3 regions of the Halomonas sp. IOP_14 genome follow, and region 2 is predicted to be linked to each of the others. Evidence: predicted binding sites of a transcription regulator. Region 2 holds the regulator's gene; each other region holds the start of a gene.
The links. The regulator FNR, encoded in region 2, switches genes on or off when oxygen is low (the NO sensors DNR and NnrR bind a similar motif). The targets are predictions, from matches to a motif close to TTGATNTANATCAA.
Positions count from the first base shown of each region.

Region 1 (4,222 bases), on a different contig from region 2:
GAACTGGAAGGGAACGCCTTGCAAGAGATTGCCAAAGGCGACACCAAAGATCAGCGCGGGAACGGCGGAGCCGATCGTCAACCCCCAATCCCAACGACGGCGCCATGTGGGATTTTCCAACTTGGAGCGATAATCGAACGCCAGGGGGCGAAGAAAAAGCGCAAATAGCGTCAGCATCAAGGCGAGATAGAAGCCATTGAAGGCTGTTGCGTAAACTGGAGGCCAAGCAGCAAACAGTGCGCCCCCCGCAGTGACCAGCCAGACTTGATTACCGTCCCAATGAGGCGCCATGGAGTTGATCATCACCCGGCGCTCCTCATCGCCGCGCCCGACCACGTTGAGCAAGGCGGCAACGCCCATATCAAAACCATCGGTGACCGCGAAGCCCACCAATAGCACGCCGATCAGCACCCACCAGACAAACCTAAGGGTTTCGTAGTCCATCATCATGCCTCCCGTGCTGGGGTTGAGATTGGATAGTCAGACTCAGCGTCATCATCCAGGTAACCGCTACCGGAGGGCCCTTTGCGGGCAAAGTGTTGCATCAGCCACATTTCGATGATGACGAAGGTGGTGTAGAGGACGCCAATAGAAATCAGGGTAAACAGCACCTGCTCAGCAGTCAGGCTGGAAATGGCCAAGTGCACCGGCAATATCTCGCCGATTGCCCACGGCTGACGCCCATATTCGGCCACGAACCAGCCCGCTTCACAGGCAATCCAAGGCAGCGGTAGGCTGAACAGCGCGAAGCGAAGTAGCCACCGGGACTTCTCTGGCTGACGACGTACGCTATGCCAGAAGGCCAGCGCAAACAGCAACAGCATGCTAAAGCCCGCGGCGACCATGGCCCGAAAAGACCAGAAAAGCGGCCAAACCTTGGGAATCGACGCTTCAACGGCTTGATCAATTTCGGCTGTGGTCGCATTGGCTACATCGTCGCTATAGGCACTGAGCAGTAGCCCATAACCAAGATCGCTGCGCACTTCCTCGAACCGAGCCATATCCCCTTCGCGCTCTTCATCACTGCGCAGGCGCTGCATGAGTGCGTAGGCTTCCTGGCCATTGACGATGCGCTCGCGGTGCTCTTCCTTAAGCTCCCGAATACCCATCACTTCGGTATTCAGCGAGCGCGTGGCAATCAAGCCCATCACGCCAGGTATGCGGATGGCAAAGTCGGTATGCTGTTCCGCCTCGTTGGGGAGCCCAAATAGCGTGAAAGCCGCAGGTGCGGGATGGGTTTGCCACTCTGCTTCGATGGCGGCCAGCTTGACCTTCTGCACGTCCCCCAGCTCATAGCCAGACTCATCGCCCAGTACAATGACCGATAGCGCGCTGGCCAACCCGAAGGCAGAAGCAATCGCAAAGCTGCGCCGCGCAAAGGCAATCTCACGCCCCTTGAGCAGGTACCAGCTTGAAATCGCCAACACGAAAATCGCCCCGGTGACGTACCCCGCTGACACGGTATGCACAAATTTGACTTGGGCGACGGGGTTGAGCAGCACCTCTGCAAAGCTGACCAACTCCATACGCATGGTGGCTAGGTTGAGCTCCGACCCTACGGGGTGCTGCATCCAGCCATTGGCTACCAGAATCCACAGGGCTGACATATTGGTCGCCAAGGCCATGAACCAGGTAACCGCCAGATGCTTCTCTTTTGACAGGCGATCCCAGCCGAAGAAGAACAGCCCGACCAGCGTCGACTCAAGGAAGAACGCCATCAAGGCTTCTATCGCCAGGGGCGCTCCGAAAATATCGCCGACATAGTGAGAGTAGTACGACCAGTTAGTGCCGAACTGGAACTCCATGGCGATACCGGTCGTTACCCCTAACGCAAAGTTAATACCAAACAGCTTGCCCCAGAATTTGGTCATCTGACGATAAATGGTTTTACCGGTCATGACATAGACCGACTCCATGATCGCCAGCAGTATCGACAGCCCTAGCGTTAAGGGTACAAACAGGAAATGCACCATCGCCGTAAAGGCGAACTGCAACCTGGATAATTCAACAATGTCCATGAGTGACTCCCGATGGATAGCTTAAACACACCTTTCGCCCCACCGGGAAACCACAGACAGGTGCTAACCCAGGCAAAGCGATGTGTATAGGCTATTCCTTCACCCGAGCCAACAATTTGATCTTGATCAATTCCTTACTTAAGCATTGCACTGTTGCGACAATATGCCATCCACCCCTTTCCTCATTCAGAGTCGCAGGCGTAGATGAGCGAGGCTTGTGGTGTTGGTAGTAGGCATTAATGCGCTTCATCCCAATTGGCACCGCTCTCCGCTTCTACAATCAGCGGTACTTTCAGCTCAGCCGCGCCCTGCATGCGTTTTTGCACCTGCTCGATAAAGGCCTCGACCTGCTTCTCGGCGACTTCAAATACCAGTTCATCGTGCACCTGCATCACCATCAGCGCATCGAATTCGCCTTCCGCTAGCCACGCATCCACATTGATCATCGCCTGCTTGATAATATCGGCGGCAGTGCCCTGCATCGGCGCGTTAATCGCGGTGCGCTCAGCGCCTTGGCGGCGGTTGCGGTTTTGCGACTGAATTTCCGGCAGGTAAAGCCGCCGCCCTAATACAGTTTCGACAAAACCATCCTCTGCTGCTTGCGAGCGAATGCGCTCCATATAGCGGGCCACGCCGGGATAGCGGTCAAAGTAACGATCAATGTAGGTTTGCGCCTGGTTGCGCTCGATATGCAGCTGACGCGACAGCCCCCAGGCACTCATGCCGTAGATCAAGCCGAAGTTAATCGCTTTGGCGCTACGGCGCTGATCGCCAGAGACCTTCTCAAGAGAGGTGCCGAAGACTTCTGCCGCCGTGGCGGTGTGAATATCACGCCCTTCGGCAAACGCTTCCAGCAGCCCTTTATCTTCAGATAAATGCGCCATAATACGCAGCTCAATTTGCGAGTAATCGGCGGCGACAATACGGTAGCCTGGGCGGGCAATAAATGCCTGACGAATTTTGCGCCCCTCTTCGGTACGGATGGGAATGTTCTGTAAGTTGGGATCCGACGACGACAGCCGCCCGGTCGCAGTGACCGCCTGATGATAGCTGGTGTGTACCCGGCCAGTGGCTTTATTGAGCAGACGCGGTAGCTTATCGGTGTAGGTGGACTTCAGTTTGGCCAGCCCCCGATGCTGCATAATCACCTTGGGCAGCGGGTAATCCAGCGCCAGCTCTTCAAGCACACCTTCCGCGGTAGAGGGTGCGCCTTTAGGGGTTTTTTTGAGCACCGGAATTTTCTGCTCTTCAAACAGAATTTGCCCCAACTGCTTGGGCGAGCCGAGATTAAATTCGCGCCCGGCCAGTTCAAACGCCTCGCGTTCTAATTCGCCAATGCGCTGCTCTAGCTGCTGGCTCTGTTTGTGCAGTAGCTCGGCATCTACCGCTACCCCGTTGCGTTCGATGCGCGAGAGCACTTTGATCAGCGGCAGCTCAATATTATCCAGTACCTCCGCCAGACGCCCTTCGCTTTCGACCTGGGGACGCAGCGTTTGCTGCAGCCGCAGGGTAATATCAACATCTTCGCAGGCATAAGGCGCCGCTTGTTCCAGGGCAATCTGGTTAAAGGTCAACTGCTTGGCGCCCTTACCGGCAATCTCTTCAAAGGAGATGGTCTTTTCGCCCAGATACTTGAGCGCCAGCGAATCCATATCGTGGCGGGTGGCGGTGGAGTTGAGCACATACGAGGCCAACATGGTGTCGGCAAACGGGCCCGCCACGGAAATCGCATAGTTGGCCAGCACGGAAATATCGTACTTGAGGTTTTGGCCAATCTTGGTCTTGGTCGCGTCTTCCAGCAGCGGCTTTAGCGCCGCCAGCACTGTTTTGCGGTCAAGCTGTTGGGGGGCATCCAGGTAGTCGTGGGCAAGCGGAATATAGGCCGCCTCCCCCGCTTCCAGCGAAAAGCCAACGCCGACGATTTCTGCGTCCATGTAATTAAGGCTGGTGGTTTCCAGATCGAAGCAGAAGCACTCGGCGTTTTGCAGCCGACCCAGCCAGCGATCGAAGTCTGCCTGTTCGAGGATGACCTGATCTTCACGAACAGACGCTTGCACAGAAGTGTTCGCCCCCTCGGATTCGTTACTAACTTCCTCGGCACTTGCGGGCGCAGGCTCGCCGCCTTTGACGTCATCCACGCCCTCGTCTTTGCCTTCCAGCAACTCGCCCAACCACTGGCGAAACTCCATCTCTTTATACAGGGT
Region 1 is NZ_JAINWD010000014.1:95,025-99,246, forward strand. Features, by position in the region: gene cydB (cytochrome d ubiquinol oxidase subunit II) at 1-450, opposite strand, end outside; gene K7H09_RS12435 (cytochrome ubiquinol oxidase subunit I) at 447-2,018, opposite strand; gene polA (DNA polymerase I) at 2,255-4,222, opposite strand, start outside.
Region 1: the regulator FNR is predicted to act here: its motif matches at 2,135-2,148, upstream of K7H09_RS12435 (cytochrome ubiquinol oxidase subunit I).

Region 2 (4,222 bases):
TGCGCACCTTGTTAAGGCGTGAAAGTGACCGGCGTCGTTGTGCAGACTCCCCCTATGCCTGGCTGTTTCAGCCCTATATGGGCGAAGAGCTGGTGGCGCTCGCCTGCACCGCAACGCCCACGCAATCATCACCTGTGATCAGCGTGGCGGCAGTGGTGCTGAGCCATCAGCAGGTGCATACCAGCCGCGCTTTTGTGATCACCCTTGGCAGCGCGAAGCAGCCCGCGAGCGCAACGCTGCGCCGTCATCACTTGCTGTGCGAGGCGGGGGAGATACTGCCACCAAACAGTGATAACTTGAGCGCGCTAGTAGAATTTATCGGCAATCGGCCCATCGTTGGCTGGCAGTTAGAGAAGCGCATTGGAGCATTGAATGCACTACTCAGTAAGCGGCTGAATTTTGCCCTGCCCAACGCCCAGGTCGATGTGGCAAAACTGCATCAGCGCCAACTGCGCCGTTTGCACCCGGAGGTCGAAGCGCCCAGCAGCTTCGCCCAGGCGTTGGCATGCTGGCAAGTACCCGTCATGGGCATGCAGAGTGTGCTTGGAGAGGCCACCGCCAGCGCACTGCTGTATATGCGCCTGCAGCGTATTATGGCGCAGGTGGCATAGTAGTCTCTTTCGTCGTGGCGAGGACAGCTTTCCGCGAGGGCGCTGTGAACCCCTCCCTGGGCGCTACTTTTGTCATCCATGACAAAAGACCCTCGCTCCAAGCTGCCCTCGCACCGAGGTATGGTGCAGCGGTCAAAATAGTCACTTCCAATTGCGATATCTTGTGTGGCTACGTCTGATTAGTTGGGTCAGGCGGTGAGTGTTGTTAGAATAGTTATTACTTTTTTCTCTCACGCCTTCTACCCTCGGCAGTGCTTATACCATGCAAACTCTTGATCACTTTGATCCTGCTCACCTTGATACGGTTGGAGCCACCCCAGCTAACGCTGAGCACGACCAGCCTGAGCTGGCTGATGCGAAGCAGAAGCGTGAATTTAACAAGCTGCAAAAGCGTCTGCGCCGAGAAGTGGGCAATGCGATCATTGATTACCAAATGATCAATGAAGGTGATCGCGTAATGGTCTGCCTCTCCGGTGGAAAGGACAGCTACACGATGCTGGAGATTTTGCGCAATTTGCAGCGCAATGCGCCGGTCAATTTTTCGCTGGTAGCGGTCAATCTGGATCAAAAACAGCCGGGTTTTCCCGAGCACGTATTGCCTGCGTATCTGGATAAGCAGGGCGTGGAGTACCACATTGTCGAGCGCGATACTTACTCGGTGGTAAAAGAGAAAACCCCGGAAGGTAAAACCACCTGCGCGCTTTGTTCACGGCTGCGGCGCGGCTCGTTGTATGGCTTTGCCGAAGAGATTGGCGCCAATAAGATAGCCCTGGGCCATCACCGGGAAGATATTCTCGAAACGCTGTTTCTCAATATGTTCTTTGGCGGCAACCTGAAAGCGATGCCGCCAAAGCTGCTATCCGATGATGGGAAGAATATCGTTATTCGGCCGTTGGCCTACTGCAAAGAGGCGGATATCGCCGAGTTTTCGCGGCTGATGGCGTTTCCGATTATTCCCTGCAACCTGTGCGGTTCACAGCCTAATATGCAGCGTCAGGTGGTCAAAGAGATGCTTGCCGAGTGGGACAAAAAGTTTCCTGGCCGTCTGGAGAGCATGTTCAAGGCCGTCACCAACATTGCCCCTTCCCAGTTGGCCGACCGCAGCCTGTTCGATTTTGAAGGCCTTGAGGCCAAGCAAGCAGAGCTACTGGCGGGGCGTATCCAAGCCTTTAACGTCAGCTAACTGTTTGCTCTTCCTCTTCGGCGAGGGTAATCAAGCGCGGCATATCGAGAATGTTGACCTCTCGCCCTGAGACCGCCACCACACTCTGCTGCTGAAAGCGGCTTAGTATGCGGCTGACCGTTTCCACCGCTAAGCCCAGGTAGTTGCCGATATCAGCCCTGGGCATTGAAAGGCGAAAGCTGTAAGGCGAGTAGCCCCGGCGACGAAAACGATCTGAGAGGGTAATCAAAAAACTTGCCAGCCGCTGATCGGCGGTTTTACGCGAAAGTAGCCGCATCATACGCCGGTCATCGCGCAACTCTTTGCTCATGCTGCGATAAAGCTGGCCACGCAGTTCGGGCAGCTCCTCCGAGAGTAAGTCCAGGCGGTCAAAAGGAATCTCGCAGACGGTGGTCGTTTCCAGGGCGATAACGCTACCGGGGTAATGCTCTTCGTCAATGCCATCCAACCCCACCAATTCACTGGGCAGGTAGAAATTGGTCAACTGCTCGCTGCCGTTACCTTCGGCGGTGATCTGTTTCAAACTGCCCGAACGGACTGCGTAAACGCTGGTAAAGGTGTCGCCCTGACGAAACAGCGGTTCGCCTTTTTTCAGCGGCGCGCGACGACGAATAATGGCGTCAAACTGCCCCACGTCGTCCAGCTCAAGGGCAAGTGGCAGGCACAGTGAGCTCAAACTGCAGGTTTGGCAGCGAGCTTCATGGAGTAGCGAGCGCCGACGGCTCATGGGTTCCAACATGCTTTGCTCCTTGAGAGGGTCCCGCTTATCAATTAGAAAATCCTTACTTATTATAGTCGCTTTAGCATGCCTGCAATAAGGTGATTAAACAATCTTAGAATACTGTTGTCCCGTTTGCCCGGAAAGATGGGTATCAAACGCCATTGCTATATGGCGAATCAGCAGTCGACCCATTGGCGTTGCGTTAAGCTGGTCGCCGCTGCGTGCCAGCAGGCCATCTTGCTCGGCGCTTTGCAGGCGCTCAAGCGCAGGCGCAAAGTAGCGGGGGGCATCAATGTTCCAGCGCTGGCTAACGGCGGTCAGATCAATGCCCATATCGCACATCAGCCGCTCAATCACATCCCGGCGGATCAGGTCGTCATCACTTAAGCGTATGCCACGCACGGTGGCAAGCTGCCCCTGATCCAGCGCCGCTTCGTAGCGGGCCAGATCGCTAGGATTCTGCGCATAGACGTCATCAATACGGGAAATCGCCGATACGCCAAGCCCGATTAAGTCGCACTGAGCATGGCTGGAGTAGCCCTGGAAGTTGCGCTGCAGCGAGCCTTCGCGCTGGGCAATAGCCAGGCTATCGTCAGGGCGGGCAAAGTGATCCATACCGATATGCACATAGCCAGCTGCGGTGAGCATTTCGATGGTGGTGCGCAGAATCGCTAGCTTCTCTTCTCCGCCTGGCAAGTCATCGACATTAATGCGCCGCTGCGGGGCAAAACGCTCGGGCATATGCGCGTAATTAAACACAGAAAGGCGCGCCGGGTTGAGCTCGATCACCTGGCGTAGGGTGTTGGCAAAGCTCTTTTCAGTCTGAAATGGCAAGCCATAAATTAGGTCGAGATTGAGCGAGCGAAAGCCCAGGCGATGCGCCTCCTCCATCAGCGTTTCGGTAAGTACCCGAGGCTGAATACGGTTAATCGCTTTCTGCACCAGCGGGCTTAAATCCTGCACGCCCAGGCTGATGCGATTAAAGCCGAGGGATTCGAGATGGCGCAGCGTAAACACATCCGCTTCGCGAGGATCTATTTCAATTGCGTAATCGCGATCAGCAGACGATGAAAGACCAAAACGTGCATCCAGTCGATCAATCAGGTCGCCCATCTGGTTCAAACTGAGAAATGTCGGCGTGCCGCCGCCCCAATGCAACTGCTCCACCGGTCGTGATGTATCCAAGTGGCGTGCGGTCAGCACCATTTCACGGTCAAGCCGGGCTATATAGGGCTCGGCAAGGGCAGTGTTTTTGGTAGCGATTTTATTACACGCGCAGTAGAAGCAGATCTTGCGGCAGAAGGGCACATGAACGTACAGAGAGAGCGGACGCTTACTGGCATTGCTACGCTCCAATGCCTGGGTCAGGTCGCCAGGGGTAAATTGGTCGTGAAACGACAGCGCCGTGGGGTAGGAGGTGTAGCGTGGGCCGTTGGTGTCGTAGCGACGCAGTAACGCTTCGTCCCACACCGGCTGCATAGGGGCTGCGGCAGCAGCGGGTGCAAGAGGTAAGGCAGCAGGGGTATGAACGGGCATGAAGGGGCGCTCCGACGTTAGGAAATGCCGCTAGCCTAACCCGTGGTTAGGAGGTAAATGTTGAGCCACGTCATGCTATTAGAGGTTGTGTACCGAAAGCGTCCACAGTTGCCACAGTGCAAAAGCGATAATTGTCAGCGCTGCCACGCTGCGGGTCGCGGGGTGACGTAT
Region 2 is NZ_JAINWD010000053.1:17,524-21,745, forward strand. Features, by position in the region: gene K7H09_RS22265 (DNA polymerase III subunit epsilon) at 1-611, shown strand, start outside; gene ttcA (tRNA 2-thiocytidine(32) synthetase TtcA) at 874-1,794, shown strand; gene fnr (fumarate/nitrate reduction transcriptional regulator Fnr) at 1,787-2,533, opposite strand; gene hemN (oxygen-independent coproporphyrinogen III oxidase) at 2,618-4,051, opposite strand; gene K7H09_RS22285 (sulfite exporter TauE/SafE family protein) at 4,130-4,222, opposite strand, start outside.

Region 3 (4,222 bases), on a different contig from region 2:
CGTTGGCAATCGCGGGAGCGCCGGGCAGTGAGGCGGACTCCCCAACACCGAGTGGGGGCAGTTCAGGGCGATCAAGCAGCATGACGTCGATGGGAGGCAGCTCCGAGAAACGCAGAATAGGGTAGCCGCCCCACTCTCTGCTGGTTGGTAAACCATCCTCAAAGGTTACCCGCTCCTTTAAAGTGCGGCTGAGCATCTGGATCACATTACCATGCACCTGATGGCGAACGCCGGCGGGGTTCACCATCAGGCCCGCATCCTGACCTACATATAGGTTCTCGACGACAACCCGTCCACTCTTCACATTGACTTTAAGCTCAATCACCCAGGCGGCGAGCGCGGCACCAAAGCCGGGAAATTTACTATGTACGTACTGGGCGTAAGCGAATCCTCGGCCGTAGCGCCACTCGCCATCGCTACTCGGATTGGTGTTAGCGGTGCAGGGTTTCCAGTTCGCACGTTCGGCTAACGCTTCGACAAGCTCGCAGGCGCGGTTATCGGCTAAGTAGCGCAACCGATAGGCGACAGGATCTTCACCCGCCAAGTAGGCGAGTTCATCAATATAGCTTTCGTGGGCGAAAGTGCTGGGCAGCGCCGAGACACCACGCAGCCAGGAGGCGCGCACCAGGGTCGGGACGTCGTCGCACACTATTTGGCGATGAGGGTAGCGGTAGGGCGGCACCGATGTTCGATCCCCCATTTCAAAGGGGATATCAATCGGTGGGGCAGCACCGGTCAGCAGTAGTGCCAGGGTGGGCGCACTGTTAGAGGGGTAGCGCGTATTAAAGCGATAGCCTGCTGGGCTGCCATCTGCGTTTAAGCCGCCCTGAATGGCCATATACTGAGCAGCCCCTTTAGGCTCCCAGGTGTGCTCCTGCTCACGGGTTAGTTGTACACGAACAGGTCGACCCACCGCCTGAGAGAGTAGCACTGCATCCGCGCCAACGTCGTCGGCGCAGTTGCGGCCATAGCAGCCTGATGTTTCCATGCGGGTAATGGTGATAACGCCTTCGTCCAAACCGGTAAGGCGGGCGAGGTCGGCGCGCAGGCTGTGTGGATTTTGGGTGCCCGACCATACGTGAAGGCCATCTTCGTTGGCATCGGCGACAGAGCACGAAGGGCCGATGGAGCCATGCAGCTGGAATGGCCACACATAATGACGATTGAGCGGATGCTGTGCGGCAGCCAGAGCGTTATCGAGATCACCCTCTTCGAGGAGTATGCGCTGCTTGCTGGGCAGGTCGAGCAGTGCTTGCTCTATGTTGTCCAACTGAGGCAAGCCTTCGATTGGGCGCCACTGGATCTTTAGCTGTTTGGCTGCGGCAGCAGCCTGCTCTTCACGCTCGGCCACCACGCCAACAAAGTCACCGACCACCACGACACTTACCACACCTGGCAAATGAGCCACAGAGCTTTCATCTACCGCGATTAAACTGTTGCCAATAAAGTCGCCGCTATCATGGCCTACATAAGGCGGACGAATCACTCGCCCATGCAGCATGTTGGGCAGGCGTAGGTCGTGGATAAAAGTCAATTGCCCGGTGGCCTTGGCGGGTATATCCACGCGGGAGGTCGATTGGCCGACCAGGGTATAATGGCTGACCGGCTTAAGCGGCACCTCATCGGCAAGCTTTAATGCATGACGGGTGCCCCGCAGCAACTCCCCAAAGCTAACGGGTGAGCGGTTATTATCACTTGGCGTAATAGCGCCGTTCTGGCAGCTAAGTAGTGAGCGCTCAGTGTCAAAGTGCTTTGCTGCCAGGGTTAATAGGTACTCCCGCGCCTGTGCCGCAGCTCGGCGTAAAGGCTCGGCAGTGATCTGAATCGATGCACTGGCTATGGTGGGGCCTTGGTTGGGGGCTTCAACGGAGTTGCCCAGCACCATGGTGACGCTGTCGAACGCGACGCTGAGCTCTTCTGCAACAATTTGAGCGAGCGCCGTGCGTATGCCCGTGCCCAGGTCTACGTGGCCGTTGAAAGCCACGATATGACTATCGCTCAGTACGGCAATGAATATCTCAGGCTCATGTGGGGTGAAGTTTGAGTGTGTACCTGGCTGTCCAGGCGCGGGCTTGGGGGGCGTAACCGGGTCGCGATAGATCACCAGAACATCAGACCCATACAGCAGTGACTCTCTTGTATAGTCTGATTTATCAGCCATGTCTGCCTCCCACGCTCGCGTTTACGATGATCAGTGCGGATGAATTTTAGGTGATGAAAGAGCGATAACTAAGGTAAGATTATAGCGTGTACGCCATAAAAGCATGATGAATTGATCCAGCGCAAGGAGTATTTCATACGTTGATGCATCATTTTGTTAACCAGTGCCATACTCGATACACGACGTCGCCAATAGATTAAGGATATGGAATGACAACGGATAGTGCGTTCAAACACTCGTCTTCCGGCGAGCACTCTACGCCTTCAGAGCAAGGGTATGATTTTTCTGAGCAAGTAGGGCATCTACTGCGTAAAGCCTACCAGCGGCATACGGCTATTTTTCAGCGCCACAGCAGCGATAAACAGCTCACGGCCATTCAATTTGTAACGCTGTGCACGGTGATGGAGCGCGGCCCTAGCTCGTTAACCGATATCGTCAATGCCACGGCGATTGATCCAGCCACCATCCGTGGCGTCATTAAACGTCTTAGAGCGCGGGGGTGGATCTCGCTAACCACCGACCCCAATGATCAACGCAAAGTCATGGTCGTGATCACTGAGGCCGGGGAGACATTAGTCGAGGCTATGGTGCCCAGTGCCAAGCAAATTAGCGATCAGACCATGAAAAATCTCAACCCGGCAGAGCGGGTTGCCTTAATGCATCTGCTGGAAAAAATGAACGCGGACTGATGACTCAACAGAGACGTCCGCTTCACCTGCGTTTTCGGATACTCCTAACGCTTCATTAAGTATCCCAGTGTTTCATCCAGTCCAATCACATCGCCATATTTGCTATCGATATCAAACAGGTTAGCTTCATGGGGCGCGGGGTGACGGTCACCCACGCAGTCACGCACGACCATCACCCGAAAGCCGTGCTGTACTCCATCAACGGCGGTGGCGCGAATGCAGCCACTGGTGGAGCAGCCGGTAATGATGAGTGTATCGATACCCATGGCGACCAGTGTGGAGGCAAGCGAAGTTCCAAAGAACGCGCTGGCATACTGCTTGGTCATTACCAGCTCATCTTCACGGGGGGCCACCTCGGGGCAGAACTCGGCGTAAGGGTTGCCCGCCACCATCGCCCGCATGACCGGCGCCTTCTTGACCCAAATGCCACCGTCGATTTGATCTGGGGCGTGATACAGGATGTTGGTGTGGATAACAGGCGTGCCAGTGCGCCGTGCGGTATTGAGTAGCGGCGGCATATTGGCCACCGCATCCACCACGCCCTGGGCAAATAGCGGCGAACCTGGTGTGGTGTAGCCTTGCATAAAATCAACCACCAGCAGCGCAGGCGTTTTGCCAAAACCGATGCGCCCATCCCACACGCCTCGGTAGTTGTCCGTGGCAGTGTTATCGCTAACGCCATCGCTGTTATCAGTCGTGTGTGGCGACATGGTCGTCTCCTTAATCAGCACTCTATATCGTCAATAAGTACCTGATTTTGTTAGTAAGCCCCTGACAAGAGGGCGCCCGCGCCCGGTACGATGGGCTCCAGGTCGAGTGCCTTGAGCATGGCATAGGTGGTCGCGATAGCTGCGGTAACCACCGGCTTGCCGGTCAGGGCTTCGACCTTGGCGACGGCCGGTAGTGATGGCATTTGCACACAGGCTGACAAGACGATAGCGTCCACGTTACTTAAATCGAGACTGGCGACGATCTCGGGAAGATTGGCGGGATCGTGGCGAGCGACATCCAGGTTATTGGGGATCTCAAGCGCTCGGTAGTCGAGCACGTCAATGCCTTCCTGACGGATGTAGTCCACCACCATTTCGGTCAGCGGCTTCATGTAGGGGGCCACTACCACCACGCGCTTGGCTTTCATCACACCCAGGGCATCAACCAGAGCACCGGCGCTGGTGACCACCGGCGTGTCGCAACCGTTCTCTTCGGTGCGGCTGCGCAAACGCTTTTGCGACTCTCGGTGGTAGCCGGGCCCCATCGCCATAATGGCAACCAGGCAGGCATACCCCATCACATCCACCGCTGCATCAGAAAGCTCCAGGGCGCAGCGATCCGACTCCGCATCCATGGCAGCCAGTTCGTCCTTGCTGACGTT
Region 3 is NZ_JAINWD010000008.1:35,239-39,460, reverse strand. Features, by position in the region: gene K7H09_RS08395 (xanthine dehydrogenase family protein molybdopterin-binding subunit) at 1-2,161, opposite strand, end outside; gene K7H09_RS08390 (MarR family winged helix-turn-helix transcriptional regulator) at 2,371-2,850, shown strand; gene K7H09_RS08385 (N-carbamoylsarcosine amidohydrolase) at 2,895-3,560, opposite strand; gene K7H09_RS08380 (maleate cis-trans isomerase family protein) at 3,611-4,222, opposite strand, start outside.
Region 3: the regulator FNR is predicted to act here: its motif matches at 2,273-2,286, upstream of K7H09_RS08395 (xanthine dehydrogenase family protein molybdopterin-binding subunit).